DNA from 2 places in the Bacillus altaicus genome. Region 1 is predicted to be linked to the other one. Evidence: a T-box and tRNA genes for the amino acid it is inferred to sense, from the RefSeq annotation. Region 1 holds a T-box; the other holds one or more tRNA genes.
What was found. A T-box is a leader RNA that pairs with one kind of tRNA and senses whether it is charged. The one in region 1 lies ahead of ileS (isoleucine--tRNA ligase), so its partner is inferred to be a tRNA-Ile.
Positions count from the first base shown of each region.

Region 2: it has a tRNA-Ile gene. The T-box ahead of ileS (isoleucine--tRNA ligase) is inferred to sense a tRNA for this amino acid. The anticodon was not compared.

Region 1 covers NZ_CM143394.1:3,355,413-3,369,943, reverse strand. Annotated here, with positions in the region: gene argS (arginine--tRNA ligase) at 1-1,445, shown strand, start outside; gene ACE38F_RS17450 (DUF2085 domain-containing protein) at 1,617-1,946, shown strand; gene ACE38F_RS17445 (hypothetical protein) at 1,976-2,194, shown strand; gene ACE38F_RS17440 (class I SAM-dependent methyltransferase) at 2,417-3,295, shown strand; gene ACE38F_RS17435 (endonuclease/exonuclease/phosphatase family protein) at 3,323-3,829, shown strand; gene ACE38F_RS17430 (tetratricopeptide repeat protein) at 4,394-8,596, shown strand; T-box leader at 8,695-8,933, shown strand; gene ileS (isoleucine--tRNA ligase) at 8,989-12,090, shown strand; gene ACE38F_RS17420 (DUF418 domain-containing protein) at 12,208-13,293, opposite strand; gene ACE38F_RS17415 (TetR/AcrR family transcriptional regulator) at 13,283-13,879, opposite strand; gene ACE38F_RS17410 (M36 family metallopeptidase) at 14,207-14,531, shown strand, end outside.
Region 2 covers NZ_CM143394.1:1,440,572-1,458,603, reverse strand. Annotated here, with positions in the region: gene ACE38F_RS07640 (MBL fold metallo-hydrolase) at 1-262, opposite strand, end outside; gene ACE38F_RS07635 (DUF2759 domain-containing protein) at 433-606, shown strand; gene glcK (glucokinase) at 687-1,670, opposite strand; gene ACE38F_RS07625 (YqgQ family protein) at 1,690-1,890, opposite strand; gene ACE38F_RS07620 (5-formyltetrahydrofolate cyclo-ligase) at 1,995-2,573, opposite strand; gene rpmG (50S ribosomal protein L33) at 2,679-2,828, opposite strand; gene ACE38F_RS07610 (sugar phosphate nucleotidyltransferase) at 2,899-5,253, opposite strand; gene phoU (phosphate signaling complex protein PhoU) at 5,600-6,256, opposite strand; gene pstB (phosphate ABC transporter ATP-binding protein) at 6,427-7,242, opposite strand; gene pstA (phosphate ABC transporter permease PstA) at 7,271-8,137, opposite strand; gene pstC (phosphate ABC transporter permease subunit PstC) at 8,139-9,089, opposite strand; gene ACE38F_RS07585 (PstS family phosphate ABC transporter substrate-binding protein) at 9,117-10,034, opposite strand; gene ACE38F_RS07580 (peptidoglycan D,D-transpeptidase FtsI family protein) at 10,404-12,536, opposite strand; gene ACE38F_RS07575 (MFS transporter) at 12,646-13,923, opposite strand; gene sodA (superoxide dismutase [Mn]) at 14,045-14,656, opposite strand; tRNA gene ACE38F_RS07565 (tRNA-Ile) at 14,880-14,953, opposite strand; gene yqgB (protein YqgB) at 15,193-15,960, shown strand; gene ACE38F_RS07555 (hypothetical protein) at 16,026-16,391, shown strand; gene ispG (flavodoxin-dependent (E)-4-hydroxy-3-methylbut-2-enyl-diphosphate synthase) at 16,557-17,666, shown strand; gene ACE38F_RS07545 (Fur family transcriptional regulator) at 17,751-18,032, opposite strand, start outside.

The sequences.
Region 1 (14,531 bases):
TATTTTTTAATCGTGAAACAGTAAGTGATGAAGTATTAAAAACAATTTTAGCGGAGAAAGAAGAGTACGGTCAAAATCACTTTGGATGTGAAAAAACGGTAGTTATCGATTATTCCTCTCCTAATATCGCGAAACCTTTTTCAATGGGGCATTTACGTTCTACAATGATTGGTAATTCGCTGAAACATATCGCCGAAAAATGTGGGTATGAAGTTGTCGGAATCAATTATATTGGCGATTGGGGCACGCAGTTTGGAAAGTTAATTACCGCATATAAAAAATGGGGAAATGAAGAGGTAGTTAAAGAGGATCCGATACGTGAGTTATTTAAGTTATATGTTCAGTTTCATGAAGAAGCAAAAGAGAACAAAGAACTAGAAGAAGAAGGACGATCATGGTTTAAAAAGCTAGAAGAAGGAAATGAAGAAGCAGTCGAACTTTGGAATTGGTTTCGTCATGAGTCTTTAAAAGAATTTTCTCGTATTTATGAACTTCTCGGTGTGGAATTTACAAACTTTCAAGGAGAAGCTTTCTATAACGATAAAATGGAAGACTTTATTGGGATTTTAGAAGAGCACGATTTACTTGAAGAATCAGAAGGCGCATTAGTCGTTAATTTAGAAAAAGAAGGTATGCCGCCTTGCCTAATTAGAAAATCAGATGGTGCAACTATTTACGCAACGCGTGATTTAACAGCGGCATTGTATCGTCAAAACACATACGAATTTGATAAAGCACTATATGTAGTTGGCCCAGAACAAAGTTTACATTTTAATCAATTTTTCACTGTATTAAAAAAGCTCGGCTACAACTGGGTTGACGGGATGGAACATGTACCGTTTGGATTCATTTTAAAAGATGGTAAGAAAATGTCGACACGTAAGGGCAGAATTATTTTATTGGAAGAAGTGCTAGAAGAAGCTGTTGCACTTGCGGAACAAAATATTGAAGAGAAAAATCCTAATTTAAAACAAAAAGAAGACGTGGCAAAACAAGTCGGTGTTGGAGCAGTTATCTTCCACGATTTAAAAAATGAGCGTATGCATAATATCGAATTCTCATTAGAAAATATGTTGAAATTTGAAGGAGAAACAGGACCATATGTGCAGTACACACATGCGCGTGCTTGTTCAATTTTAAGAAAAGAAAGTGTAGAATTTGAAACTTGTACTTTTGCATTAAAAGATGATTATAGCTGGAGTGTCGTAAAATTACTTTATAAATTCCCGCAAGTAATTGAAGCGGCCTTCAACAAAAATGAGCCATCTACTATTTCAAAATACGTATTAGATGTAGCACAAGCGTTCAATAAATATTATGGAAATGTTCGTATATTAGAAGAGAACGAAGAGAAAGAGAGTAGACTCGCATTAGCTTACGCTGTGACGGTTGTATTAAAAGAGGGATTACGTTTACTTGGGGTAGGGGCACCTGAGGAGATGTAAAATAAAAATTTTGTAACAAAAAGGCAAATCAGACGGTCATTAACCGGATTTGTCTTTTTGTATTTTCTTAAATAAATTCTTATTTATAAAGTGTTATACGCTACGAAGTGTAAGAATTCTATAATTTTGTTACGAAATCAATTAAAATATTTGTAGAGAGGATGGTCCGTATTGATTCGAAGTTTCATTTTAAACATTCCTTGTCATAGACTACCGGAAAGGAGTTTTCTTAAACTACAAAAATACATGCCTTTATGTGCGCGATGCACAGGTATGTTTATTGGTTTATGTATGTTTCCAATTTACTTTTTAATAACACCTTCGTTTAGTCTCTCATTAATGCTATCCTTTTTTGCTCAAATTCCATTATTAATTGATGGATTCACCCAAAAGTGGAAATGGCGAAGCAGCATAAATTTGCTAAGAGTAACTACTGGCTTATTAAGCGGTAATGGTATGGGATTATTTATTGCATCTAGTATTATATGGATTACATCTTAAACCACATATCAACGGAGGTAGCTACTTACATGTTTTGGATTTACATAATTCTAATTTTTATATCAGGTGGAAGTGGAATTGGTTTTATCATTCATGAAAAATATATAGAAGCAACAATAGCTTTTGTTATTTGCCTATTATTTATGGTGCTACTATATTTTTATTTAAAAAGAAGCAAAAAAAAGAGAAATTTAGATTGTGACGTAATAGATTGTACCGATTGCTCAGATTGTGATTGTACTATCTAAACTTCTATGTATTTCTTTTTTATGAAAAGGATTATATATCGTTTCAGGTATGTAATCCTTTTTATTTTTTTAAAAATTAGTTTGTCAAATAGGTGGAGAGTAAAGAACATGTACGATTTAATGCAATAATTAGAACTAAAAATCTCTAAAAATATTAGAAACATAGGAATACGTTTATTAAATGGAGAACTTTAGTTTTGTATATAAAAGGAGATGTTGGACCTGGAAGAGTATGATTGGAATAGTAAGCTAGCATATTTAAGAAATACGAGAGATTTATATTATAACGATGATTATTTAAGTTTTTTAGTAAATACAGTTTGGAAGATTTCTGAGCCAGTACATATTGTTGATTACGGTTGCGGGTATGGCTACTTAGGTTTAATTTTGTTGCCGTTACTTCCAAATGGATCAAAGTATACAGGTATTGATAGCGGGGAAGCATTAATAGCTGAAGCGAGAGAGTTGTTTCGTTCGCTTCCATATGAATCAGAATTTATTGAAGGAGATGCTACAGAAATTGAATTGGAAAATAAATATGATATAGCTGTCAGTCATGCTTTCTTATTACATATGAATTCGCCCAAAACGATGTTGCAAAAAATGATAAATTCAATTAAGGAGGGAGGAAAGATAATATGTTTTGAGCCGAATTGGATTTCTAATATGTCCTCATACACGCTAGACGGATTAATTCAATCGGAAATTATCCAGCTTGGTGTTTTGCAGAAGTTATTTGAAGAAGATGCACACAGAAGTGGTAAAGATGGCAATATTGGCATGAAAATACCAATGTATTTAAGTGAATTAGGTGTTAAAAATATTGAATGTAGAGTAAGTGATAAAGTGAATTTTTTAGATCCTAATTTAAATCAAAATGATAAGCAAGGATTATATAATTTCCTAAAAGAAGAGGGGATTGCTAGTAATCCAGGTGAAAAACAACAATTTATAGACCGTTTAATGAGTCGGGGCTTAACATTTGCTGAAGCGCTCGCTCAATATGAAGCAGAACTACGATTTTTTGAAGTGTTTCATATACATTCTGCTTTGGTATATGCCCCTAATATGAAAATTACATACGGTGAAATAAGGAGATAAATTTAATGTTAGAAAAGTAGGGATATAATGAGAATTGCTACCCTCAACATTTGGAATCATCAAACTTTGTGGTCAGAGAGATTAGAGGCTATTTGTGAGGAAGTTCAAAATGTTGCTCCTCATATTCTTGCTCTACAGGAAGTTAGAAGTTGTGTTACTTATGGACTAAAGAAAAATGTTGCGCAGTATATAGCAGATCAATCTGGATATCCGGTCTGTGTATTTAAAGAGTATCCAGATTCTCCAGATGAAGGCCTAGCTTTTTTAAGTAAAATTCCTATCTTAGCTGAAGAAGCTATTTGGGAAACAGATATAGAGGAATCGAATTATTGTGCCATTCGAATCATGTTAAAATATAAAGAGTATAAGCTCGGGATAACGAATGTTCATTTAAATTGGAAATCTAGTAGGGTAAGACAAGAGCAAATGAGTACCGTGAATAATTGGATTAAAAACAGAGTTATTGGCTATGAATTATTATGTGGTGATTTTAATGATGATCCACAGATTATGGAAAGAATACAAATTTACTAGGGGATGAAAAGCAAGGAGAACGATATGATTGGGTTATGATACAAGAAAATGGCGTGTTTGAATTCCAAAATATAGAAAATTTATCTATATTTGCGGATTCAGCATTAACCTCATCATGCGTATTCCCAAGTGATCATTACGGTGTTTTTGTGGATTTAAAATTTGATAAGTGAAACAACCTCCCTAATAGTATGAAATAGAAGATAGGATGATTGTCATTTTTGGCGGTAAATCGATGTATCTTGTCGAATCGTTGATATATTATAAGTTACGATAGATATATTCAGGAAATTGTTGATATAATTTCATCCACTGAATGAAGCCTCAAAAAAGAGGATAAAATCGATGTTCTAATAACACATGATATTTCATCAAATTAAACAAAATCCCCATAAAAATCAATGTTTTTAAGATATTTAGTTATAAACTTGAATAATATTAAATAATATCGTTCATTATATGAGGTTTTAGTTGAATGCATACTATATGATGTGTAAAATCTAAGCAAGTAGGTTAGAATACTGCTTGCAAATGGCAGTATAAATAATTATTTGAGGTGAATACATGCTAGATTTTAAACAATTAGAAATTTGTTTGAAAGAAAAGAGATTTGTAGATGGATTACATGAGATAAATAATGAAATTGCGCATATAAAAGAAACGAATAAGTTATCATACGTGAAGAACTGGCTTTCTAACGTCTCGTCCTCTAAGGAGTTTGATACATTAATTCGTCTTGCTGATGAAGGCTTGATGCATCAATATAGCTCCTTTTTAATTCGTTATACGTATAAAAAATTCCCAAATATGAGAACGCTCTCTTTATATTGTGATGAGTTAATTGATGAGCGTAAAATTCTTGATGCTGAACAATTGTTAAAAGATGCTTTGGAAGAGGTAAATGAAGAGGAAACTGATGCGGATGTTTTAACGAAAGCATATTTTACGTTAGTTAGATGTTTGTTAGATATGAAGCGAAATGAAGAGGCCTATGCCTATATGCAAAAGGCGGAAAAGTATAGTACACGTGCAGTTTTTGATAAATGGGGTTACTTATATATACAGACCGGTGAGTGGGAGAAGGCAGAGGAACAACTTTTAGCCGGTCAGCAGCATAAAGATTGTGAAGAGTTAGCTACGTACTTATTGGCGCAATTATATGCATATAAAGGTGAACAGCAGCGAGCATTACAACTCATTAATGATGCGATTGCAAAGTTCCCTCAAGTACCATATTTCTATTTTGAAAAAGTAAAATATTTATTAGATTTAGAGCGCTATGAAGAAATGTTAGCGGTAATAGATAAAATTAATCATATGCTTCCGCATCATGCATATACAACTTATTTTATACATTTACGTGCAGAAGCATTTTATAAAATGAATAATATTCACGATTTGCAAGCACTATTGAAAAGCGAAAAGAGTTTGAAAAATTCTCTATATCATCATATAGAAAAAAATCCTGATGGAAAAAAGGTTCGTTTACCGATAGTTCCGGTTGTACAAAAGGATAACTATTGCGTTCCGACAAGTTTGGAAATGATGTTAGGGGTATGGGGAGAAAAACGTACGCAAGATGAAATTGCACAATATATTTTTGATGTAACAGGTTCTAAGTTTTCAGATACAGTTACATATATAGAAGAGCAAGGTTACGAATATCGTTATTTTCAAGGGAATGAGGAAAATTATAAGAGATTACTCAATCAAGGTATTCCCGTTTTATTAAGTATAGATATTGAGCACGCTTCCCATGTACAAGTGCTTTCTGGTTATGACGATGTACTGCAAGCTTTTTATATTCAAGATCCGAATTTCTTGGAACCGATTCTTGTGGAATATGATAAGTTGCAAGAAAAATATCGTTACACAGATTGTTTGGCTATTACGTTTATACCAAAAGATAGAATAGAACAACTTTCATTTTTAAATGAGGAAGAACACATTTATTATAAAACAATCTTTTCTCTTACAGATCATTTAGCTGAGCAAGATAAAGAGGGGATTGAAAAGTTAGTACTATTTTTAAAAGAAACAAGTGAAAATCCAAACACTTGGCTATATACGATTAAACATTTAGATGCTGAAGTAGATAAAGATTTTATTCAGTTTTGTATAGAAAAATTAATGGAAAAGTTTCCGAGCTCTGACTTTGTGAAATTGCATAGTGCACAGTGTTTTATTCGTCTGCAAGATATGGAAAAAGCAGGATATATGCTTCAAAGTGTGGAGAAGAAAAATAGTCAAGCGTTGTATCATCTTATAAATGGACGTTATTCTTTTGAGCAAGATAATTATGCAGAAGCGATTGCTAGTTTTCGTTCATCATTACAATTGGATGCAGATCAACCAGTTGCGTGGAGTTTCTTAGCATTATCATACATGTATATGGATCAATCCGAAAAGGGGCTAGAGTATTCTCTAACAGCTATAGAACGTAGCCCAGAAAGGTTTACACTTGTAAATCACGGTTTAATTTTAATAGATTTAGAACGATATGAAGAAGCATATGGATTCTTTAATGATTTATTAAAAGAATATAAGTATGAAGCGCACATATGGTATGAACGTGCAAGATGTGCTCAGCATTTAGGAAAAGTGTATTTGGCGGTAAAAGGACTTAAAGTAGCAATTCAATTAGATAAAACGGCAGCGTATTTATATACGAAGCTTTCGGAAATCTATGAATCAGATTTGGATGATGGGAATAATGCGAAGGAAATTTTATTACAAGGAATTCAAAATTGTGAAGATCAGGCATCTTTATATGTTCGTTTAGGAGATGTGCATTTTCAAAATGATGAACTGGAAGAAGCGGAAACTATATATAAGCGTTCTTTAGAAGAAAATAATGAAGATGTATATGCCCATTTCGGCTTAACTCAAGTTTATATGGCAAAGGAACAATATGAGTATGCAAAAAACTATATTGTTAGTATTAATAAGCAATTTGAAGACAATCAAGATTTCCTTATGAATGCTGGCATGGTGCTATGGGATGCTGAAATTGCATTAGGTGGGGATGAAAAAGAGTTAAAACTTGCACTTTCTAAATTAGAGAACGGTATACGAAGCGTATACGCTAATATAGCGAGCGTGTTGGATGAGTATGTAAATCGAATAAAAGACACAGCTTTTGTACAACGAGGCATAGCGTTTTTAAGAACGTTAGAAAAAGAGAAAACGGAAGTAATTGAATACGGTTGTTATGCTGGTGTTTTATATGAATCTATTGGACAGTATGATCAAGCAATAAAACGGTATAATGATGCACTTAAGAAAAAACAGGATTCATTGCCGTATTTCCGAATCGGTGAAACATTCATGGCGTTAGGGCAATTTCAAGAAGCGAAGCATGCGTATGAAACATGTTTAGAAATGGATAAGAATTTCACAGGTGTACATGTGCAACTAGCAGAAATATATGAAAAAGAAGAAAATAGTTATAAAGAACAAAGTCATATGGTCCAGGCAATGAAAGAAGAGCCTTTGCATATTAATATGGAATATTTGGCACAGCTTTCAGTAGATTTGAATCTTCATGAAGAATTGCTGGTTGAACTAGAACAATTAGCAGAAGAGGTACCAGAAATATGGCGTTTAGATGCAATTGCATACGTATATGGTGCGATGAATGAGGTAAATAAAGAAAAAGAATATATTGAATGTGCAATAAAAATAGATGAAGCGCATGTGGAAGTATTATATCATTATGCGAAATTGCTAGTTAAAAAGCAGAGTGCAGAAGCAATCGAAGTTGCGCTGAAAGTAATGCATAAAGATTTGGAAAGTGAACGTATATTTGGTGTGTACGTAAAAGCAATGGAGCAACATAAAAAAGTATCGCAAATACGAGACGCACTTCATACGTTAAAGGTGAGAAAAGCAGAAAGAAGTACAGCGTTTGTGTATGCAGCTACTGCGGTTGCCGAAAGATTAGTAGAAAGGCAGCAAAATGAGCAACCGAAAAAATCTATATTTACAAGAGCATTTTATCGCATGAAAAATCGTGCGAAGGAAATTTCAATGATTACAGCTGTTATCGATTTATTTGAAATCTCCTTGAAGTTAAATCCAAAAAATAGTATGGCAGCGCAGCGTTTTGCACTATTTTACGAGAATGCAGCGATGAATAAAGAAGCGATAGAGGTATTACAAACATCGTTAGAAAATAAGTGGGATTATGATGTAGCGAAGCAACTTGTAAATCTTTTCATTGAGTGTGAGGAAGAGGATATGTTACGAGATGCTTTTGAATTAACGAAACAAATGGTTCGAGAGCTACCGGATGATTACGATACTCTTCTTTTACAAGCGAATGTATTATGTAAGCTAGGCGAAGAAAGAAAAGCCGAAAAAATTTACTTGCAATTAATTGAGAAAACGCCATTTGTAAGTAGAGGATTCCTTGCTTTAGCAGAAGTATATCAAAGTCAAGAGAGGTTTGAGGATGCGATTTATTTATTAGAAGATGCTTCTGTACATCATCCAAATGAAACGGCAATTCTTCTTGCGTTAGCATCTTCGTATCATAAAGCTGGGCAAACGACAAAGGCAGAAAAAATAACAAGTGAAATATTAGCAATTGATCCTACTGACTTGTTAGCAAGATACGATCATGCTTGTTATTTAACATTATTAAACAGAAATGAAGAGGCAAGAGATCAACTTGAAATTGTGCTTCGTGAAGATGAAACAGGATTTTTCGCTGAACTTGCAGAGGAAGATGAAGATTTAGCAGGATTGCGAGAGTTTGAAAAGTAATTGTATAAGAATAGAGAAAAAGGGTATAAATAAAAATATATTTTGAATTAGTTGACAATTAATTGCCCAATGGCATAAAATAACTTTTAATAAAGTATACAAATCTGAAGACGAGAAAGAGTAAAATAGTGAGCTGTTCTCCAGAGAGCCGGTGTATTGCTGAAAGCCGGTGTGCAGACGCTATTTGAAAATCATCTCCGAGGAGCCGTGGCTGAATAAAGTAAGCTCGGACGGATGTCTGCCGTTACAAAGAACGCGTATGTTAGTACGTTGCTAAGTGCTATTAGTGAAAAGCTAATAGAATTAGGGTGGTAACGCGGGTAAACCCGTCCCTACTTCATAGGGACGGGTTTTTTGTGTGCTTTTTAAAAAATTCAAAGGAGTGATTGTACATGAAAAAAGTAGATGTAAAAGAGTCAGCTGTAGGGAGAGAAACACGTATTCGTAAGCAGTGGAACGAACAAAGTATTTTCGAGCAATCAATTCAGAATCGAGAAGGCGCACAATCTTTTGTGTTTTATGAAGGGCCACCAACTGCGAACGGATTACCACACGTCGGCCATGCACTTGGGCGGACGATTAAAGATTTAGTAGCGAGATATAAAACGATGGCTGGATATAAAGTGTTAAGAAAAGCCGGATGGGATACACATGGATTACCTGTAGAATTGGGTGTTGAAAAACAACTTGGCATTTCAGGTAAACATGAAATCGAAGAGTACGGCATTGAACCATTTATTCAAAAGTGTAAAGAAAGTGTATTCACATATGAGAAACAGTGGCGTGAATTTACGGAGAGTATTGGATATTGGGTAGATATGGATGATCCGTACGTTACTCTAGAGAATCCATATATCGAAAGTGTATGGAATATTTTAGGGACGATTCATGAAAAAGGTTTGTTATATAAAGGGCATAGAGTTTCACCGTATTGCCCAAGCTGTCAAACATCTCTTAGTTCACATGAAGTTGCACAAGGATATAAAACAGTGAAAGATTTAAGCGCGACAGTTAAGTTTAAAGTGAAAGATAGTGAAAATGAATATTTCCTTGGATGGACGACAACACCGTGGACACTCCCAGCGAATGTTGCACTTGCCGTACATCCGAATATGGAATACGTTAAAGCGAAACAAGAAGGATATGTATACATTGTTGCGAAAGAACGTGTACAAGAAGTATTAAAAGAAAACTATGAAGTATTATCTGTTCATAAAGGCGAAGAATTATTAAACACATCGTATACAGCACCGTTTCCGATGAAGGAAGTTACAAATGGATACCACGTAATTGCAGCAGATTTTGTTACTGCAGATAGTGGTACAGGACTCGTTCATATCGCTCCAGCATATGGGGAGGAAGATTATAAAGTCGTTCAAAGTGGAGGGTTATCGTTCTTACATGTTGTAGATGAGAAAGGTGAGTATACAGAAGCAGTACCCTTCTTAAAAGGAAAGTTTGTAAAAGAATGTGACGTTGATATCGTTCGGTATTTAGCTAAAGAAGGTTTGCTATATCATAAAGAAAAATATGAGCACAGCTATCCACACTGTTGGCGCTGTGATTCACCGTTACTTTATTATGCAGGAGAAAGCTGGTTAATTCGAACAACTGAGATTAAAGAAACATTTTTACAAAATAATGATACTGTTACGTGGTATCCAGATCATATGAAACATGGACGCTTTGGGAAGTTTTTAGAGAATATGGTGGACTGGAATATTAGCCGAAATAGGTATTGGGGAACACCGTTAAACGTATGGGAATGTGAAAGCTGCGATCATCAATTCGCACCGAAAAGTATTGCTGAATTAAGAAAGCATAGTACGAAAGAAACACCTGAAGATTTAGAATTGCATAAGCCATATGTAGATGAAGTACAAGTGTGCTGTGAAAAATGCGGAAGTACAATGAATCGAACACCAGAAGTAATTGATGTTTGGTTTGATAGTGGTTCCATGCCTTTTGCGCAATATCATTACCCGTTTGAAAATAAAAAGTTGTTTGAAGAACAGTTTCCAGCAGATGTAATTGCGGAGGGAATTGATCAAACACGCGGCTGGTTTTATAGTTTATTAGCCGTATCAGCACTATATACAGGGAAAGTACCATATAAACGAGTATTATCATTAGGGCATGTTCTAGATGAAGAAGGACAGAAAATGTCTAAAAGTAAAGGGAATGCACTAGATCCTGTTGATTTAGTAGAGAAGTTTGGTGCCGACGCTCTAAGGTGGGCTCTACTCGTTGATAGTGCACCGTGGAATGCGAAACGATTTTCTGAAAGAACAGTACAAGAAGCGAAATCTAAATTTGTAGATACGTTAGTCAATGTGTATAGCTTCTACGTTTTATATGCAAGTTTAGATGAATATAATCCGAAAGAAAAGTATGAAGTTAAACGTACGAAATTAGATGAATGGGTGTTATCGAGATTGCATAGCACAACGAGAAAGGTAAGAACTGCACTTGATGATTATCAATTCACAAATGCAGCTCGTGAAATTGCTGCTCTTGTAGATGAAGTGAGTAACTGGTATGTAAGACGTTCACGCAATCGTTTTTGGGAATCTGGTATGAATCCTGAAAAAGCAGCTGCGTATGAAACACTTCATGAAGTGCTTGTAACAATTAGTAAATTAATCGCACCATTTACACCGTTTGTAGCTGAGGATATTCATCTGAATTTAGAAGAAAGCAGCGTTCATTTAGCAGATTATCCGGTTGTAAACGAATCACTTATCCAGTCAAAGTTAGAAGCGGAAATGGATGCTGTTTTACAAGTTGTTGAACTTGGAAGAAGTAATCGTAATCAACATTCATTAAAAGTAAAACAGCCGTTAGCAGAGCTTGTATTACTTGAGCATAACGAAAATGATATCGATTGGGAATCTTATCGTGATATCGTAATGGATGAGCTAAATGTTAAAGCATTCCATGTTGAACTGGATGAATCGAAATACACATCATATCAATTAAAGCTGAATTTTAAAACAGCGGGACCGAAGTTTGGTAAAAATGTGAATGCAGTAAACGGGTGGTTAAAACAATTATCACAAGAAGAAGTACAAAATTTTGTATCAACAGAAAAAGCAGTATATGAAGCAACAGCAGGGAAAGAAGTAATTGTCACGGCTGAAGATGTCTTAGTAGAGAAAGTTGCGAAATCAGGATTCTCAAATACGACTAACGGACAATATACGGTTATGTTAGATACGAATGTAACTGAGGAATTGTTACAAGAAGGAGTAGCACGTGAATTTATTCGTGCAGTTCAAGAATATCGTAAGCAGTTGAATTTACCGGTTAATTTACGAGTGGATGTAATTCTTGATACAGAAGAAGAACTACAGCAAACGTTAACGAATCATAAAGATTTATTGGAAGAGAACTTACTCGTCAAGCAATTTACATTTGGTCACTTAACGAATGAGGACGATGAACTTTCTTTAGGGGAGACAAAAGTCCGAATTAAATTAAACGCGGCTAATTAAAGAAAAAAGGAAGTTGGAATCATTCCAACTTCCTTTTTGTATGCTCGTAAAAGCCCGATTGGTGAGGGCTAATAATCAGTGGGGATGGACAAAATCCCCACTGATTAAAGTTTCACTTTATCCGGCCAATTTCCTCATAATCCATTCGATAGGGCCTCTAGAAAATTTCTTTCTCCATAAAACGCTAAATAATACACTGAAAATGAAAAATCCAGTAGCAAATAGTAAAACGAATAATAGTGTTTGATGTTCCATCCTATTTAATAGAATCAATATCCCAATACCGATAAATACATGACTTACATAATGAGTTAATGTTAATTGGCCTGTTTGTACAATGGATGTAATAAACCAATTCTTTTCATGTTTTTCAGCAATGTAGAGGCAAATTATTAATATAGCAATAGCGGATCCTGCAGCAGATGCGACGTATAATATATTTGGTAAAATAGGGCCTGTATTAAACAAAAATGTAGATGCTTCCTCACCAATGTATGGGATAAAAAGGTGAGTTAATACTTTGGACAACAGCTCTATAATTATCGTTACTGTTATACCGAGTAAGAGCAATCTATGTCTAATTTTTCTATTATGAAGATCTAATCTGCCAATTATCATACCGATTAAGAAGAAAGAAAACCATGGGAAAATAGGGTGATAGCCATTAAAAAATAAGTTGCGAAGAAAACCTTTTAAGGTCCAAAAGTCTATATAGTTTATAAATGGGATTGTGCCTCCCCATCCTTCGAAGGCGTTGAAAGTAAGTTGGAGATATTGTGCAGCAAGTAAAATAATGATAGAAATCCATATTAGTATAGTTCTTCGTACAGTAATTAGTAATGCAGCGATGAAAAGGTAAACGCCGTAGTAGTGTAAAATATCACCCGTCCATTCCATTACATACAATAATAACCCTAAAATAAATAAGAATAGTGATCGTTTCCAAATCAATATTCGGCTGGTATTGATTTTTATTTTATCTTGGCTAGCAACAGATGATTTAGTCATTAAAGTTATGCCAATCCCAGCAAGTATAACAAACAAGGCAGAAGCTCTACCTTCAAAAAGTGTCATAAAGGTTTTTAACAGAGGAGGTCCATTTCCTTCCGCCCCTGTTATCACCATGAAATTAACTAGTAACATTCCAAACATTGCCCACGCTCTAGCAAAATCTAAGCCGATAATTCGTTTTTTAGTTTTCATATGAATCACTTCTTTCGAATATGCTGTGGACAGCTTCAATCCATATTTGTTTATAATTCATATTTACATCGAACATCATGAAGTTTCCGATATTATCAAGTACTAATGCCAACATATGAGCTTTTGAAACTAGATTTTTATTTTGAATGAGTTGAAGTTCATTTGCTTTTGTTAGGAGTGATTCAAATCCGTTTAAATATTCTGTTTGTACAGTTAGTAATCGATCTTTGTACATATCGTTTCTTGAAGATAGTAATACATATTCTTGTAATACACGATTAAAATAAGGATCTTTCTGTTGTTCGTCTATCATTTTAAAGCCAAGTTCAACACATTTCTCAATGAAATTCTCTTTCGTAAATTCTTCTGTATGAAAGAATGAGGAGAACTGCATCGCTGCACATAATTCATTAAAAATACTTTCAATTAATGCATCTTTAGATTTAAAGTAATAATAAATAGATGGCTTGGCAATACCAACTTCTTCAGCAATCATTGTATAGGTCGTTTTGGCAATGCCGTGACCGGCAAATAGTCGATAACTTGCTTCGACTATGGAAGAGAGTGTTTCTTCACTTTTACTCATAATAAATCCTCCCAATAAAAAAGATTAATTAAAGTGTATCATTCATTTGGTTATTTTTCAACCTATCGTTAGGTAAAAAATAACCTATTTTTCAATACATTATTTTGGTAAAATATAGTTAATCGAAATGGGAAATAAATATATTTCTAAAGTATTGTTCTCATTTTATACATAATTATTGAGAAAATTTCACTCACCATAAATGTGAAGGTAATAGAATTGCTCGTATAGAATTACTCGTAGATTCAATTTATCTCGTTACTTGTGGACAGTAATAGCCTTAAAGGAATGGGGTAAAGGATTCAATTTATTAGGGGGAGTGGTTTTATGTTAAACAAAAAAATGGTGGCAATGGCAATGGCAATGACTGTGCCATTAGTAATGGGGACGATTTCTACGGTTTCGGCATTGGAAAAACAACAGCAAGTAAAGCTAGAAGCTTATTCACCACAGAAAAAAGCAATTGAATATTTAAAAGGAAATGCTGCGCAGTATGGATTAAAGGCAGACCTTTCAGACTTACAATATATTTCTACAACTGAAACGTCAGTAGCTTCATATGTTAGATTCCAACAAGTAGTCAATGGTGCTCCTGTATTTTCAAAACAAATAACAGTTACTATTAATGGCCAGGGACAAGGAGTACTTGCTG
Region 2 (18,032 bases), 1.9 Mb from region 1:
CATCGCCTAACCAATCCGCTTCTTCTTTATGTACGTATACAGGAATATGAAAAGCGTCTCTCACCGCATCAACAGCACCGATATGATCGAAATGAGCATGTGTTAATAAAACCGCAAGTGGTTTTAACTGTGCTTCTTGTAAATATGTAACAAGTTTCTCTCCTTCATGGCCAGGATCAAAGATAATACACTCATTTTGATCATTCGTTAAAATATAAGCATTTGTTTGTAATGGGCCTAACGGCATTTGTATCCATTTCATATGAAAATCTCCTCCAGTTATTTAATTTACTTTTAATGATACAACATTTCTTTCTCTTAGGAAAAGAAGGGGTGTTATCTCGACAATCATTTTTAAAACATGTACAATATAAAAGAGTAAATATTCTAAAAACTCATCCTAAGGAATGAGGAGACAGAGGAGGATATTGTATGGGCCTTGTTATTATTTTTACGCTAGTCACTCTGTTAGCTGTATTTGCTACGCTTAGAACACTTCGCGAAAAAAACTTATTCGCGGGCGGCTTCGCTATTGCAACTGTACTTGTTTTCGGATGGTTTACAATCATGACTGTTCTATATAATGGGTACCCACCAACAGCTTAATCCATTTACATTTTTATTCTCCAACAAGATCTTGCATAAAAAGAGGAAGGGGGCCCCTTCCTCTTTTCATTATTCACAACTTATATCATCTTCGCCTCGTATTTGTGCTTTTTTACAAGCCACGCTCCTCCAATTACACCTGCATCATTACCAAGTATTGCAATTGCTAACTTTGTGCTCTTTACAGCACGAGAGAAAGCATATTGCTCGAAATAACGTTGAATTGGCTCTAATAGTGCGTCTCCAGCTTTAGATACGCCACCACCAATTACGATTTTCTCTGGGTTCAACGTACTAGCAAGGTTCGCTACAGCTAATCCTAAATAAGAAGCTACTTTTTCCACTACTTCACCTGCTAGTTCGTCACCTTGTCCAAGCGCTTCAAACACATCTTTTGATGTAATAAGCCCTTCTTCTGCTAACATAGAACGTAAAACACTTTCTTTATCTGTCTCTTGTATTTGTTGCATAGCAACACGCACAATACCTGTTGCAGAGGCTACCGTTTCTAAACAACCCGACTTCCCGCAATTACATGGAAAAGCGTTCTCTGTAACAACTGTAATATGTCCAATCTCACCAGCAGCACCGCTTATACCATGTACAATCTCACCATTGGCGATAACACCACCACCAACACCAGTGCCAAGTGTCATACAAATTAAATCTTTTGCTCCTTCACCAGCACCTTTCCACATTTCACCAAGCGCCGCTAAGTTTGCATCATTATCAATAACAACAGGTAATCCCGTTTCTACTTCTAGTAAATCTTTTAACGGATAGTTTTTCCATCCTAAATTAACCGCTTCATAAATCATTCCAGATGCCACATGTACAGGACCAGGAGCTCCCATACCAATACCAATTAGCTTGCTTTTTAATTCACCTAATTCTTCTAACTTTTTATCAATAGCTTTCGCTACATCAAGTGTAATATGTTTTCCTTGTTCATTTGTATTCGTAGGGATTTCCCACTTATGTAAAATTTCACCGTACACATTAATAAATGCTAATTTAATCGTTGTACCACCAAGGTCAACACCAACTAACCATTTCTCTTCCATGTTACGTACCTACCTTTATCTATTTCTTATTTATCTCTTTTTGAATTTCTTGCTTCAATAAAAATAAAGCGGTTTGATAGTCTTGTGGATCGATTAGCTGTGATTGATTTAATTCACGCAATTCATCTTGCATTAATTGTAAATCAGCGATTCGATCACCCGTATAAATAATCGTGCCAAATTTCTTTAGCAATTGCTGAATATCATAAATGGATATCATTTCATCACCCTTTATGCTCACTTACTATAAAAAAATTATAATAAGAAAACGTTCACATATTTTATTATAATCAAGAAGAAAAAGTCTCGTCAATTTTTATTTGTCTATACAAGCCCATTTATAACCATTGTTCCTTTTTCTGTAATAATTTTTTCTACATTTTTATCAAATGGCTCTACCGGAATATGTTTTACAATTTGAAAATCATAAGCTAATGATAGCGTTTTCCCTTTATAGTGCACGAGATAACGATCATAGTAGCCACCGCCATATCCAATCCGTTCTCCTCGCTGTGTATAAGCTACTCCTGGCACGATAAGAAGATCAATTTCACACGCATTCACTTCTTCCGTAAGTGCTGGAATCGGTTCACGTAAATTCATATATACTGTTTCTAATTGATTTAAATTACTAATTTGTCGAAAAGACATCGTTCTTGTCCCTTTATTACACTTCGGAACAACAATTTTCTTTCCTTCTTCCCAAGCTTTTTCGATAATAGGATATGTATTGACTTCTTGCTCCATCGAGAGAGTGATTCCAATTGTTTTAGCTTCAACCCACTCTTTTTGTCCATACACCGAAACTGCAATTTGTTCCGATAAAGTTGTATACTGTTCTTCAGATAAAGAATTCATGTGTTCTATTATTTGTTTGCGTAAACGTATTTTCTCTTCTTTCACACACTTTTCCCCCTTGCAGTGACACTTTACTCTACGAAGATAGTGTATCACTTTTACGTAGGAATCGCATAAAAAAAAGAAACAGTAGGAAAATATTCCTACTGCTTACTTTGTTTCACGGTGTAACGTAGACTTCTTGTCACGCTTGCAATACTTTTTAAGCTCGATACGCTCAGCGTTGTTACGTTTATTTTTCTTTGAGATATAGTTACGATCTCCGCATTCTGTACATGCTAGAGTAATATTCACACGCATTCTTATTTCCCTCCAGTCACTAATAACTTAAATCAGACTATACTATAATACCACTTTTAAAATAAAAATTCTACACCTTTTGATATTGTCTAATTTTTTCTATAAGATTTTTCATGTTTTCCCTTGCTATCACTGGGTTTCTAGCATGTGAATACACCAAAAATTTTGGTTGTTTTGTATCAGAAACGATATAAGACCACTCTTTTTCTGCATATTTGAACTGTATCCCTTCAAATATACCTTCTTCTTTTATTTCCATATCGGCCAATAATTTCCTCATTACTTTCCCTTTTTCCTTCCATGAACATACAACTTCATCATAAAGTAGATACAGTGGAGGTGATTGCTCTGCTATGCTAAGTAATGTTTTTCCTTGCAACGCTATTAATTCAAATAATTTTCCAATTCGATATAAAATATCTCGCTTCCATCTTATTTGAAAAGAGTTTTTTTCATTACGCATATAAAAGAGGAGATAACATCCCCCTAATTTCAAAGACATCGGGTAAACATTATCTGCTGATTCGAGTAATAAATCCGGAATATCTACTTCTTCAAAATCAGTTCCTTGGTAAATATTGCTGTGAGTGTCATATAATTCGAAGCGATTTCCATGTTCAGAAAACATAAGCGCCATATTTGCTTTACTCGATTTCATCAGAGCTTTCACATGATCTTTTTGTTCACTCGCATAAATCCATGTAACTGTGCATCCAAGCCTTTGTAGAAAGAGCATAAGTAAATGTTGTAACATATCATTTCTCTTATTAATAAGGAGATGAAACTTCTGTTTTTGTATCGTTTCAATATCAATACGCTCCAACACAGCTTCTACATAATTATTTACAGAAACGTGAACTAGCTTATTTCGCCCCATTTCTTTCTCACAAGCGTAATAAAACGACTCAGACATATATACTTGTTCTATCGCTTTTTGCTGCTTATACGTTAAAAATGAGCCCTCCTTACCATACAATTGTATAACAATCCCTCTTTCGCTTTCCACTTGAACGAAAACTCCACCTGCACATTGCAGATTGTGAATGGCATACTGAAAAAGCGACTCATTCATTTCTTTACACTCCATCGTATGAATCCCGCTGCCATGAATGGCATGGAGGAATAAATTTTTAAAGGAAGTTGTTTCTATATTTTCCTGACTTCCAATCAATATACTCTCTCCTTTGGCAAAAAGAGATCCATAAGCCATTGCAACTTTCACAATAAATTGAGGAGTAATTTCAACATTACCCCTTCCTACAATCCGGCTTTTTTGTAACCACCCTGCACTCTTTTCACTCTCTTTAACACCGGCAGAACCTACTATCGAATGACTATCTATCTCCTTATATGGCCATATTTTTCCTTTTTGCTTAATTACTGTACTTTTCCCTATATGACAATGGTCCGCTACAATACTTTTTTGAAAAAGTGTAACATCATCTTCGACCATTGTATGATCTCCTATTGTTGTTTCTAGCAACTCACAATTTTTTCCTATATGAGCGTTTGCAAAAATGATGCTTTTTTGCAGATGAGAATAACTTGAAACGATACTATTTTTCCCGATAATAGAGTACGGTTCAATTACAGCCCCCGCACCAATTATTACTCCTTCTCCAATAAAAGAAGGACCATGAATTTTCGTTCCTTTTCCTATCGTTACACCTTCTCCCATCCACACCATTGGTAATACTTCTGTATATGGAATAGGCACCTTCAATTTTTTCGTCAACAAATCGAATTGAGCTTGCCGATATTGATCAAATGTACCAATATCTAGCCAATAGTCTTCTGATAAATATGCAAATAAAGCATTTTTATTAGCCAATAACGGAAACACATCATGACTGAAATCCGAAAATTCCATGGATGGTATGTAAGAAAAGATTTCTGGCTCCATTATATAAATACCTGTATTTACAATATTAGAAACTACCTCATTCCAGCTCGGTTTTTCTATATATCGTATAATTTCTTGTTCTTTATTCATTACAACTAACCCAAATGAGAGTGGGTTTTCTACTTCTTTCGCAAACATCGTTACCATTCTCTTCTTCTGTTCATGAAATGCAATTCCTTCTGATAATTGAAAGTCAGTTAATGCATCCCCACTAATAACAACAAATGTTTCATCTAAAAAACTTTCCGCTTGCTTAATGCTCCCTGCTGTTCCAAGCGGGGGAGAATCTTCAAAATAATACAAGTTAACTCCCCACTTACTACCATCACCAAAGTATTGCTTAATGGCAGTACTCATATATTGAACTGTAATTGCAATTTCACGAATACCATGCTGACGTAATAATTCAATATTATATTCAAGAACTGGTTTTTCTAACAATGGTAACATCGGTTTTGGAGTATTACATGTTAATGGTCTAAGACGTCTCCCTTTTCCTCCAGCTAAAATAACCCCCTTCATATACTTCAGCCTCCACTTATATAATGTTCAAGAACTCCGTATATCATTTATCCCACATTAACTGCAGGAAAAGTCCATTTTGGTATGATCTAACAATCAGTGAGAGACAGCCCCACTAATTAAAGCCTCACTTCATGAATACATGTATCTTTTAACTCCCGATAAAAAAGAAAGCGCTTACCATTAACTTGGTAAAATAATTAATAAAACGTAACTAACACATATGTACTTATTTTTCCATTAATTATGATACATCTTATCATCATAGACTAAAGGAAACAACGAGCTTTTTTTGTCATGTTTTGACTAAAAAAAGCAGGTGATTTCTCATCACCTACTTTTTCCCCTACTCATTCAATAAATAATGCTTTCCTTTTACTAAATAAAATACATTCTCAGCAATATTTGTAACATGGTCTGCTACACGCTCAATATATCTTGCAACAAAGGATAGTTGTGTAATTTGTGTAATCGCTTCTGGTTGTCCAGGGACAGAGGAAATAAATTCACGAATCGCTTTCCCATAAATTTCATCAACTGAATCATCCATTTCAGCAATTTGTTTAGCAAAAGTTAAATTTTCTTGCTCATATGCTTCTAATGCTAAATTTAACATCTTATGAGCAATCTCAAACATTTCCTCAAGATTACGCAAGCTAACGACCACTTCTTTTTCACCAAGACGAATTGTTGATTTCGCAATATTAACAGCATGGTCTGCAATACGTTCTAAATCTGTCGCTGTTTTAATTGCAATGAAAATCCTTCTTAAATCACTTGCTACAGGCTGCTGCTTTGTAATAAGCATAAGCGCAAGGTCATTTATTTCCTCTTCTAAATTATCCATGCGATAATCCCCATCAATGACTTCTAACGCTTTCTCTACATCCCTGTTGTGAAGACCTTCCATAGCAATCAATAAAGCTTCCCTTGCTAACTCACCAAGCTCGATCACCTTTTGCTGTAACGTTTTTAAATCACATTGAAACTGTTCTCTTACCATCGTTTCTTCCCCCTCAATATTATGTGCCATTTTATATAAATCCCCTACCCAGCCTCTTGTATGGTTATTAAGCCTTGAGAAAAGAGAAATATTACTCCCCTATTAGAATGAGGTGAAAGTGAGAAATGCTCTCTGTTAAGAGGGCATTTACTCTTAGCCTTACAACAACATCAACCAAATCGTCCTGTAATGTAGTCTTCTGTACGCTTATCTGTAGGTGTTGTAAATAATTTGTTCGTATCTGTATATTCCACAACTTCTCCACTTAAGAAGAAAGCGGTTTTATCTGAAATACGTGCTGCTTGTTGCATGTTGTGCGTCACGATAACAATACTAAAATCTTTCTTTAACTCCTGAATTAGCTCTTCTACTTTTGATGTTGAAATTGGATCTAGCGCCGATGTTGGTTCATCCATTAAAATTACGTCTGGCTCAATCGCTAAGCAGCGTGCAATACATAGGCGCTGTTGCTGTCCACCTGATAAACCATATGCATTATCATGCAAACGATCTTTTAACTCATCCCAAATCGCTGCTCCGCGCAAGCTCTTTTCAACGATTTCATCAAGTGTTTTTTTGTCACGAACACCATGGATTTTCGGGCCATATGCTACATTTTCATAAATAGATTTTGGGAATGGATTTGGCTTTTGGAACACCATTCCCACATGCGTACGCAATTCTTCAACCGGATATGACTTTTCGAATATGTTTCGTTCTCTATATTCGATAACGCCCGTAGTTCGAACGATAGGCACTAACTCTACCATACGATTTAGTGTTTTTAAGTACGTTGATTTACCACAACCACTTGGACCGATAATCGCTGTTACTTCATTCTCATGAATACTTAAGTTGATATCTTTTAAAGCGTGGTCTTCTCCGTACCATAAATTTAAATTTTTCGTATCAAATACTACTTTTTTTGGTGCTGTCTCAATCTTTTTCTCATTTTTCACCTGTACATTTACTACTGTTGCTACCATTTGAATTCCCCTTTCATCCACTTCCAACTTATTTTCGATTTCGTAACCATAAGACAAATATATTTATAAAGAGCAGCAATCCTAGCAAAACAATCATCCCTGCTGCTGCTACATACTGAAATTCTTCTTGCGGTCTACTCATCCAATTAAAAATTTGAATTGGTAAAACCGTAAATCTATCAAACATACTGAACGGAACATAATTTGCAAAGGCAAGGGCTCCAATGACTAATAATGGTGCTGCCTCACCAATTGCTCTCGATACCGCTAACGTACATCCCGTTACAATCCCTGGTAAAGCTACTGGCAATACAATTTGATACATCGTTTGCCACTTCGTAGCACCTAATCCATAAGAAGCCTCTAGTAATAAGCTCGGTACAGTTCGAATCGCTTCTTGACTAGCTACCACAACAGTTGGTAAGACGAGTAAACTCATCGTCAGTGCCGCTGCAATTATGCTCTCTCCTAAATGGAGAGCGTATACGAAAATAGTTAACCCGAGTAAACCAAACACAACGGAAGGTACCCCTGCTAATGTTTGATTATTTAATTCTATTAACTTTTTAAAAACGGACTCCTTCGCATAATGCTCTAAATAAAGAGCTGTTCCGACTCCAAATATAAAAGAGACCGGTATAACAATGCTCATAAATAGTATTGTTCCTGACAAAGCAGCTACAATCCCAGCTTCTCTCGGATTACGTGAGGCGAAGTTTGTAAAGAAATCTATTGAAAGATAACTTATACCTTTTTCAAAAATTTGAAAAAGCAATATAAAAAGTATTACTACTGAAAACAAAATTGCTATATAAAACAAACACTTGTAAATCCGATCCTTTAAAAAACGCGATGCCATATTTTCTTGTATTTTTTTATGGTTTAACATTCGCATATTATGTCACCCTCCTAAAACGGCGCATAATATATTGCGAAATGATATTCATAATAAAAGTAAACATAAATAACGTTGCACCTACAGCATACATGCTGTAATAAGTAATCGTTCCGTGCGGAGCATCACCTAAACTCACTTGTACAATATAGGCTGTTAATGTTTGAATAGAATGAGTCGGATCTATCGATACATTAGGTGTTGATCCAGCTGCAATAACAACAATCATCGTTTCACCAATTGCCCTGGAAGCTGCTAATATAATCGCTGCCATTATGCCCGTAAAAGCCGATGGAAACACCACTTGTTTTACCATCTCAAAACGAGTCGCTCCTAGCGCTAATGAGGCTTCTTTAATTCCTTTTTCTACAGCCCTCATCGCATCTTCAGAGAGAGACGCAATCGTCGGGATCATCATGAACCCTATAACAATACCCGGACTAATAGCATTAAAAAACTGCAAATCTGGTATAACGCGTTGTAAAAGTGGTGTGACAACTGTTAACGCGAAAAAACCATATACAATTGTCGGGATGCCTGCTAGTAGCTCTAACAACGGTTTTAATATTTTCCGAGCGCCATTCGAAGCGTATTCGCTTAAAAACACGGCACAACCTAAACCAATAGGAATTGCTACGAACATGGCAATTGCTGTTACAAGGATTGTTCCACATATAAGTGGTAATATACCGAATTTCGGATCTTCAAAAAAAGGTAACCATTCTTTCTCTGTCAAAAAAGAATACAAGGATATCTTTTGAAAAAACATGATTGTTTCATTTGCCAACGTAATAATAATTCCAAGTGTCGTTACAATGGACACGCTAGCAATGACTTTTAGTATTAACGGAACAATTCGATTGATTCGCTGCGTTTTTTTTCTTCTATTTGTATTTCTCTCAATCAAATGTTGTACAGAAAGTGTAATTTGACTTTTGTCATTATGAGCCAAAGATGAAAACCCCTTTCCACCCTGACATTACCTTTTTATTTCTGTTAACATTCGCAGCTGTTCATTATATTTTTCTTTTGGTAATTTTACATATCCGACCTCTTCAGCAAGGCTTCCAACATGCTTAATCATAAACTCAACATAATTTGCTACATTAATTTTATTTCTGATAGATGCATGATTCACATACGTAAATAGCGGCCTAGATAATGGCTTATACGTACCCGATTGAATGGTCTCTTTCGTTGGAAATACACCATCCACCTGTATTGCTTTTACCTTATCTCGATTGGCCATATAATAAGCATATCCTACAAAAGCAATGGCATTTTTATCATTCATTACCCCTTGCATAATAACTTGATCGTCTTCAGACAAAGAAATCGTTTTTACAAGGCGATTATTTTGTAAGACAACATTTTGGAAATAATCATAAGTACCAGAGTCTACGCCTGGCGCATAAAATTTAACTTGTTCACGTGGCCATGATGAATGAATTTGTGACCATCGTTTCAATCTTCCATTTTCACTCCATAATAGACATAACTCGTCTATCGTCATATTGTTTACCCACGTATTTTGACGATTCACAACAATCGTTAGACCATCATAAGCAACCTCAAATGGTGTAAATTGAATGGAGTTTTTCTGCATTGCATTTTCTTCTACCGGTTTCATCAATCTCGAAGCATTATTTATATCTACTTCTCCTTTACTGAAACGATTAAATCCTCCTCCTGTCCCAGAAATACTAATAGAAATTTTCACGTTTGGATGGGCCTTTGTATATTCCTCTGCTACTGCCTCTATAATAGGAAAAACCGTTGAGGATCCATCAACTCTCACTTCTCCCATTTCATTTGTAGCGAATGCAGTAGACATATTAAAACAAAGGAAACATGTCGATAATGTCAAAACTTTAATCGATGCGCTCATCCATTTCACGTGTTCTTCCTCCTAGAAGTAACCGGAAATAACAGGATTACAGATATAAGAATACTGCTAAACTATTAATTCGGTTTTAATTGTTTGTAAAAGTTTTGTAAAGTTCCACAAAAACAACTGTATACACAAACTTTATTTTCACTTTTTTACTTTAGATGCAGGGAATTTTCTAATCATCCATAAAACTGCTATCTCCTACCACACAAGACAAACTTAGAGCGTATGCACTCATCTCGTTATGTTCATCGTTTTTGAAACTATATGTTTTTTTCAACATTTTACGCTTGTCCACATTTACTAAACCATATGCATAAAGCATAAAAAAAAGCACACTATCTTTTCAGATAGTGTGCTTTTTTTACAACTTTTTTATTCATCATCTTGTGCATTACTTTTTTTCTCTTTTTCATCTTTTGGAGCTTCACCAGTTAATGCTTGTTTTTTCAAATCAAAGTAAGCGTCCATTATTTCACGACCAATATATCCATTAATCCCTGTTTTGTCATCATGTACCCATGGCACAACAACAGAAAATGCTACTTCTGGGTCTTCAAGTGGCGCATAACCTACTAATGTTAAGTTATATGTTTCAACACGCTCACCTTTTGCATTTCTACCAATCTCTTTATCTCCGCCATATACAGTTTGAGCTGTACCTGTTTTCCCAGCTGCTTTATATGGTGCACCTGCAAAGTACTTTGTAGCTGTACCACCTGAATCGTTAAACACTTGTCTAAATCCTTCTTGAACACGTTTAATTTGTGATTCAGGCATATCAACACGATTTAACACTTTCGGTTCCATGGATTGAACAACTTTTCCAACTTCCTCTGGTTTCGCCGATGGCTGACGGATTTCCTTTACAACTTGGGGTTGCATACGATATCCACCATTTGCAATCGTCGAAATATATTGCGCTAATTGAAGCGGTGTATACGTATCATACTGTCCGATTGATAAATCTAATAAGAAACCTGGTTGATTCCCTTTACCTATTTGACCAGCAGTTTCATTTGGCAAATCAATTCCTGTTTTTACACCAAGCCCAAACTGCCCAAAATAATAACGCATAGTATCAAATGCTTTTTGCGGGATATCTAACGTACCGCCTCGTATGTACGGAACCCCTGCAATATTCATCGCTGTTTTAAACATATAAACGTTAGAAGACATTTTTAACGCTGTAAGGTCATTAATATACCCCATCGTTTTCCAAGATGACTTCGTAGGTGTCCCTTTTAATTTAATTGGTTCATCTAACTGTACAGATCCAGGTTGAATTGCACCAGTTTGATATCCCGTAAGTACTGTCGCACCTTTTACAGTTGAACCCATCGGATAAGAACTCGTCATCGTTCCTAATGCAAAATCTTCTACTTTCGTTTCACCGTCTTTATTCACTAATTGTTTCCCCGCCATAGATAAAACTTCACCATTTTTCGGGTTCATCATTACAACGAATGCACGGTCTAAAAGAGGTTCGCTCCCTTTAAATCTCATTAAGTTTTTCGTAAGAATTTCTTCTACGCGCTTTTGTAATGCCATATCAATTGTTAAATTCAGATCGTTACCTCGTTGTCCTTGTGACACATTAATAGTTTCTAAAATATTACCCTCTTTATCTGTAACATTTCTAACTTCAGCTTTTGTGCCGTGTAAACTATCTTCGTACTGTTGCTCAAGGTAACTTTTTCCTACGCGATCATTACGATTATAATCACGAACAAGATAGTAATCTAACCTTTCTCTCGGTAACCCTTCATCAGAAGAAGTTACACCACCAAGTACACTTCGGAACATATCGTCATACTTATATTTTCGCTCCCAGTCAACATTTGTATCTACACCTGGTAATTTCGCTAAATTTTCACTAATAATCGCGTATTCTTCCGGTGTTGCATTTTTTTTAACGATTTGCGGCGTCATTGCATATCCGCTTTCCATCTTACTTTTGATCGCCAATATTTCTAAATCTTTTGCTGACAGTTGATTAATTTCTTCTTCTGTCACACGATTTCGTTGACGTTCATCCAGTTCTTTATCGTCAATTTTATTTATTTTAAGCTCTTCACGATCTTTTTTTGTGATTTTTGTTTCTGCTTCTTCTTTATGTAAAGCAAGCCAATAATCTTTTTTATCGCGATCTGTTAACTTATCTGTTGGGACTTCAATTAAATCTGCTAACTTTTTCGCCGTTTCTAAGCGATCTGCTGCAGTTGATCCCTTCATTTTTGTAAATGTAATTGTACGAATAGGCTCATTATCTACGACCGCTTCTCCATTACGATCAAATATTTTCCCGCGTGGTACAGGATTACTTATCGTTGAATTTTCTTTTTTCTCAACTTCATTTTTATATTCCTCGCCACGAACAATTTGTACGTATCCAAGCCTTACAATAACTGCGGAGAACATTAAAAACACGCAAAAAAACAACACGTTTAACCGAAAGGGAACGTGGGTTTTTGTCTTTGTCTGGTTCTTTTTCTGCTTCTTACTCATACAAACCCCCTCTACCAACAGCTATGTAATGTGAAAGGGACACCTTCATACAGGTGCCCTCACTGCTGTCTTACATCTTTTTCTATTCTAGCATAAAACAAACGATAAGTTAACCTTCTGGTTCAGTTTGATTCTGCGTGCTTCCTTGCGCTACAACGCTGGTTTTGTTCACATTTCCCTCTTCATATTTGACATTTTTAACTGCAAAATAAATAAGAAAATGTCCAGCTCCTAAAATACATAGTAAGAAAGGTAAACTTTTTTCAGGAGGAAAGAATATGACAGCACATAAAAAACTTAAAATGGAACAAATCCTTCCGGCATTTAACCATAATTCCCTGACAACTACATATTCTACACGCCATTCTCTCGCCTGTTTTGCTCTACCAATTACATCGTATGTCATGGATCCGTACGGAACGAGTAAAATGGGATATGCAACCGCGATACATGCTGCATAAATAAGTAATTTCGTATATGTAACATTGAAAATAACTAAAAATACGACCGCATATAAAATAATGCCACCAATTAAAATTGCTTTTTTTCGCCATTCTTTCTTTAACAGACGAGTAACTAAATAATAGCATACAAATGATACTGCAGAATTCACTAAACTATACTTCCCTAATGCTAACTCGCTACCAGATGCTAAATAGACGTATACCGAAATAACGAAAATAAACGTTCCCTCTCTCAAACCTTGGAAGAAATGAGCACGCGTAATTCTTCCCCAGTTTTCATCAACTTGCCGCTCTTTCAATACTTGCACAATTTCATAGCGTCCTTCACATTCCCTCTTTGATAAAAAAAAGCTTAGAACGACTGCAACCGCAAATAGCAGTAACGAGAGGAAGAAAACGACAGTATAACCACTCCATTTTTCCATACGTGAAATTGTATATCCTGCTGCTATCGGCCCAATCATTCCAGAGAACGATGTAAGAAGTCCTAGAAAACCGTTAAAAAAATCTCTTGTTTCTGGTTCTGTAATCTCAAATGTCAACAAGTTAAAAGCGAGCCAATAAAAACCATAACCAACTCCTAAAAGGGCTCCCATTAGTAAAATATAGTGAGATGCACTTTTTCCCGCTACTAAAACGACGATAAAAAAAACAGCTAACGTGCCTACACCAATTCTCAATAAAATCGAGCGATCAATACGTTTCGCTAATTTCCCGCCCACAAGAAATGTTAGAGGCTGCAATACAACGCTGGCCAAATTATACAAGCCCAGATTTACATAATTTTGTGTTTGCTTCCATAAATAAATGTTTACAAACGTATTCGATAAAGAAATTGCGAGCGTGTATAAACCTCCTATAACGAGCAATAATACTAAATCCCGATTCACTTCAACATCACCAATTACATGTTTCCACTTCATACACAACTCTCCTTTACTTCATGTTCTAGTCTTCCAAAGACAAGCTCAATTATGTAAAAGGAGAGCATAGAAAAAAGCTAGGAGAAAACTCCTAGCTTTTTTCTAGCTTTATTAACTTCAATTATTTTGCTTCTTGGTAAAGTTTTTCAGCAACGTTCCAATCTACAACGTTCCAGAATGCACCGATGTAGTCAGGACGACGGTTTTGGTAATTTAAGTAGTAAGCATGCTCCCAAACATCTAAACCGATAACTGGAGTTTTACCTTCAGTTAGAGGAGAATCTTGGTTTGGAGTGCTTGTTACTTCTAACTCACCATTGTTTACTACTAACCAAGCCCAACCAGAACCGAAGCGAGTTGCGCCAGCTTTTGCGAATTCTGCTTTGAATGCATCGAAGCTACCGAATTTCGCTTCAATCGCAGTTGCAAGTTCGCCTACTGGTTGTCCCCCGCCGTTTGGAGATAGGATTGTCCAGAAGAATGTATGGTTAGCATGTCCGCCACCATTGTTACGTACTGCTGTACGGATTGCTTCAGGTACTTCGTTTAAGTTTGCAACTAATTCTTCAACGCTTTTGTCTGCTAATTCTGCATGACCTTCTAAAGCAGCGTTTAAGTTTGTAATATACGTGTTGTGATGTTTTGTATGATGGATGTTCATTGTTTCTTTATCAAAGTGAGGTTCTAAAGCATCATACGCATAAGGTAAATTTGGTAATTCGTGTTTTGCCATTGTTATATTCCTCCCGGTTTATGTATTGTCACTACATATGTGACCTACAACTTCATTCTACCCTAATTGCCATAGGGTGCAAACAAATAAATCGCTTTGTCTTGCTATCATTAAAGTAGCAAAATTCCCACTTCTTTTCAATTAAAATGCTCATATATTCCGAAAAAAAGCTTCCTTCTACAAGGAAGCTTCCTGCTGACATAATAAACATATGAAATGGATATGGACCCTGTAGGACTCGAACCTACGACCGGACGGTTATGAGCCGTCTGCTCTAACCAACTGAGCTAAGGGTCCACGATTACGTATGTACCATTAAAAACAACTAAATTCCCATCGGATATATCGTTTGAAAAATGTAAGATAAATTTACCATATACAAAAGAAAAGTGTCAATTGTATTTTTCTCTACTAAAAGAAGTAAATTAATAAGAAGGAATTTAGTCCTCTCTACTATATGTAAATATAATATATCTTGAGCTTCTCTAGATTCGTACGTTACAATGATTTTATACATACATAAAGGAAGTGAATCTATGTCCATTTTTACACAGCTAGCAAAAAGCGTATATTCGCCTAAAGATATGGCGCTTTTCCGTTTTCAAAAAATCGGTAAAACCATTTTGTATATTATGCTTCTTTGCCTAATCACTACTATTCCAAGAACTTTCTTGTACGGTAGCGTCATCCAAGATGGTGTTAACATGGTAAATAAAGTAATCGAAAAAGATTTACCTGATTTTAAAATTGAAAATGGCGAGCTAACAGCTGATATTGATCAACCTATCGAAAAAGAAGATGGAAATGCCCTTTTCGTATTTGATCCCAATTCAACAGACTTAGAAAAATATCAAAATAAAACAGGTTTATTTGTTTTAAAAGATAAAGTAGTCTCCATGGGGAATGGTCAAACACAAACATACTCCTATAATGACTTATTAGGCGCATCTCTTGAGAAAAAGGATTTACAAGATTTCATTTCGTTATTTGACAGTATCTATCCAATCTTATTATTCGTTATTGGGTTCTTACTGTACTTGTTCCAATTATTTATTACCTTTGTAGGAGTTACATTGCTTGCCTTCATCGGTTCTGCGATGAGCGGTCAACGCAAATTATCTTATAAACAAGTTTGGACATTAACTGCTTACAGCTACACAATTCCAACAATCTTCTTTATGATTATGGATTTATTCAAAATAAACGTACCTGGTGCAACATTCATTTACATTGCAGTTGTTTTAATCGTTCTATACTTAACAATTAAAGAAGTTCCAAAACCGAAAGAAAAACAAGAACTATAAAAAAATGCCTAAATAGGCATTTTTTTTTTGGACAAGCATATATTCCTAGCAAAGGAGTGAAGGATATGAAGAGATTAGGTGTACTCTTATTCGTGCTTGTCCTCGGTTATATATTTTATTACGACATAAAAATCGGTACTTTACCGATGTTAAGTTCATACAAAAAAACCTCTGCTGCCCAAACGATAAAACAAGAAAATACAGATACAAAACAAAATAAAGAGAAAGAAACAGAAAAAGAAACGGATACAGCTTATAAAGCAATCGAAGTAAAAACTGGCGATACAGTTCTTTCTATTACAGAAGCGATTAATAAGAAAAAAATCCCTTCTATTGAAAAAGTAATTGATGATTTTAAGCAATTAAATAAAAATACATCTGCTACAAAAATCCAAGTTGGAAAGTCTTATAAATTCCCGTTATATCAATAAGCAATCACTTAATCCTTGTCAATTACATAAAGGCGCTGATACAATAGTAAAAGTGAAACCGAGTACTTTGGTTTCTATAGCCCTTTCTCACACATACTATCATTGATGTAAGGGACTAAAATAAGAAACTTCTTTTATAAGGAGAGCGATCAATTCGTGAATGAAATGACTCAACGCACAAAAACACGTCCAGTTAAAGTCGGTAATTTAACAATTGGCGGTAACAATGAATTAATTATACAAAGTATGACGACAACAAAAACACATGATGTTGAGGCTACAGTTGCTGAAATTAAACGTTTAGAAGAAGCTGGCTGTCAAGTTGTTCGTGTTGCTGTTCCAGACGAACGCGCAGCAAATGCTATTGCTGATATTAAAAAACAAATCAACATTCCACTTGTTGCTGATATTCATTTTGATTATCGCCTTGCTTTAAAAGCAATCGAAGGCGGCATTGATAAAGTACGTATCAATCCAGGTAACATTGGACGTCGCCATAAAGTAGAAGCTGTTGTAAATGCAGCGAAAGAGCGTGGCATTCCAATCCGTATCGGTGTAAATGCCGGCTCATTAGAACGTCATATTTTAGAAAAGTATGGATATCCAACTGCTGATGGTATGGTCGAGAGCGCACTGCACCATATTAAAATTTTAGAGGACTTAGATTTCCACGATATTATCGTATCCATGAAAGCCTCTGATGTTAACTTAGCAATTGAAGCGTACGAAAAAGCTGCTCGCGCTTTTGATTATCCATTACATTTAGGTATTACAGAATCAGGAACATTGTTTGCTGGGACTGTAAAAAGCGCCGCCGGTCTTGGAGCAATTTTAAGTAAAGGCATCGGAAATACACTTCGTATTTCTTTAAGTGCTGATCCAGTTGAAGAAGTAAAAGTTGCACGTGAACTATTAAAGTCATTCGGTCTTGCATCTAATGCCGCAACACTTATTTCTTGTCCAACTTGTGGTCGTATTGAAATCGACCTCATTAGCATTGCTAATGAAGTCGAAGAATACATCTCTACACTTAAAGTTCCAATTAAGGTTGCAGTACTCGGTTGCGCCGTAAACGGTCCTGGTGAAGCTCGTGAAGCTGACATCGGTATTGCCGGTGCACGCGGAGAAGGTTTATTATTCCGTAAAGGGCAAGTCGTTCGTAAAGTACCCGAAGAAACAATGGTAGAAGAACTGAAAAAAGAAATTGATGTAATCGCTGCTGAAATGGCTGCCGAACGAGAAAAAGAAAAAGAAAAACAGGAACAAGAACAATAAAAAAAGGTTGCCCACAATTTTTGTGAGCAACCTTTTTTCACATTTAAATTAAAAACTCGTCAGTTATATAACCGACGAGTTCTCTTATTTTGCACATTTTGGACAACGACCATATATTTCGAACTTATGTCCCGTTACCTCATAACCTTTAAAATCTTTATTCATAAAATCCATTGGGCAAGAAGTGATTTCTTTCGTACCACCACAATCTAAACAAATGAAATGATGATGATGTTCCATAATAGAGCACATAAAACGAAAATGTTTTTCACCATTTAATTCCGTTTGCTCTAAAACACCAATTTCAGCAAAAACCGTTAAGTTACGATAAATCGTATCGAAACTAAGTCCTGGATAATCATCCTT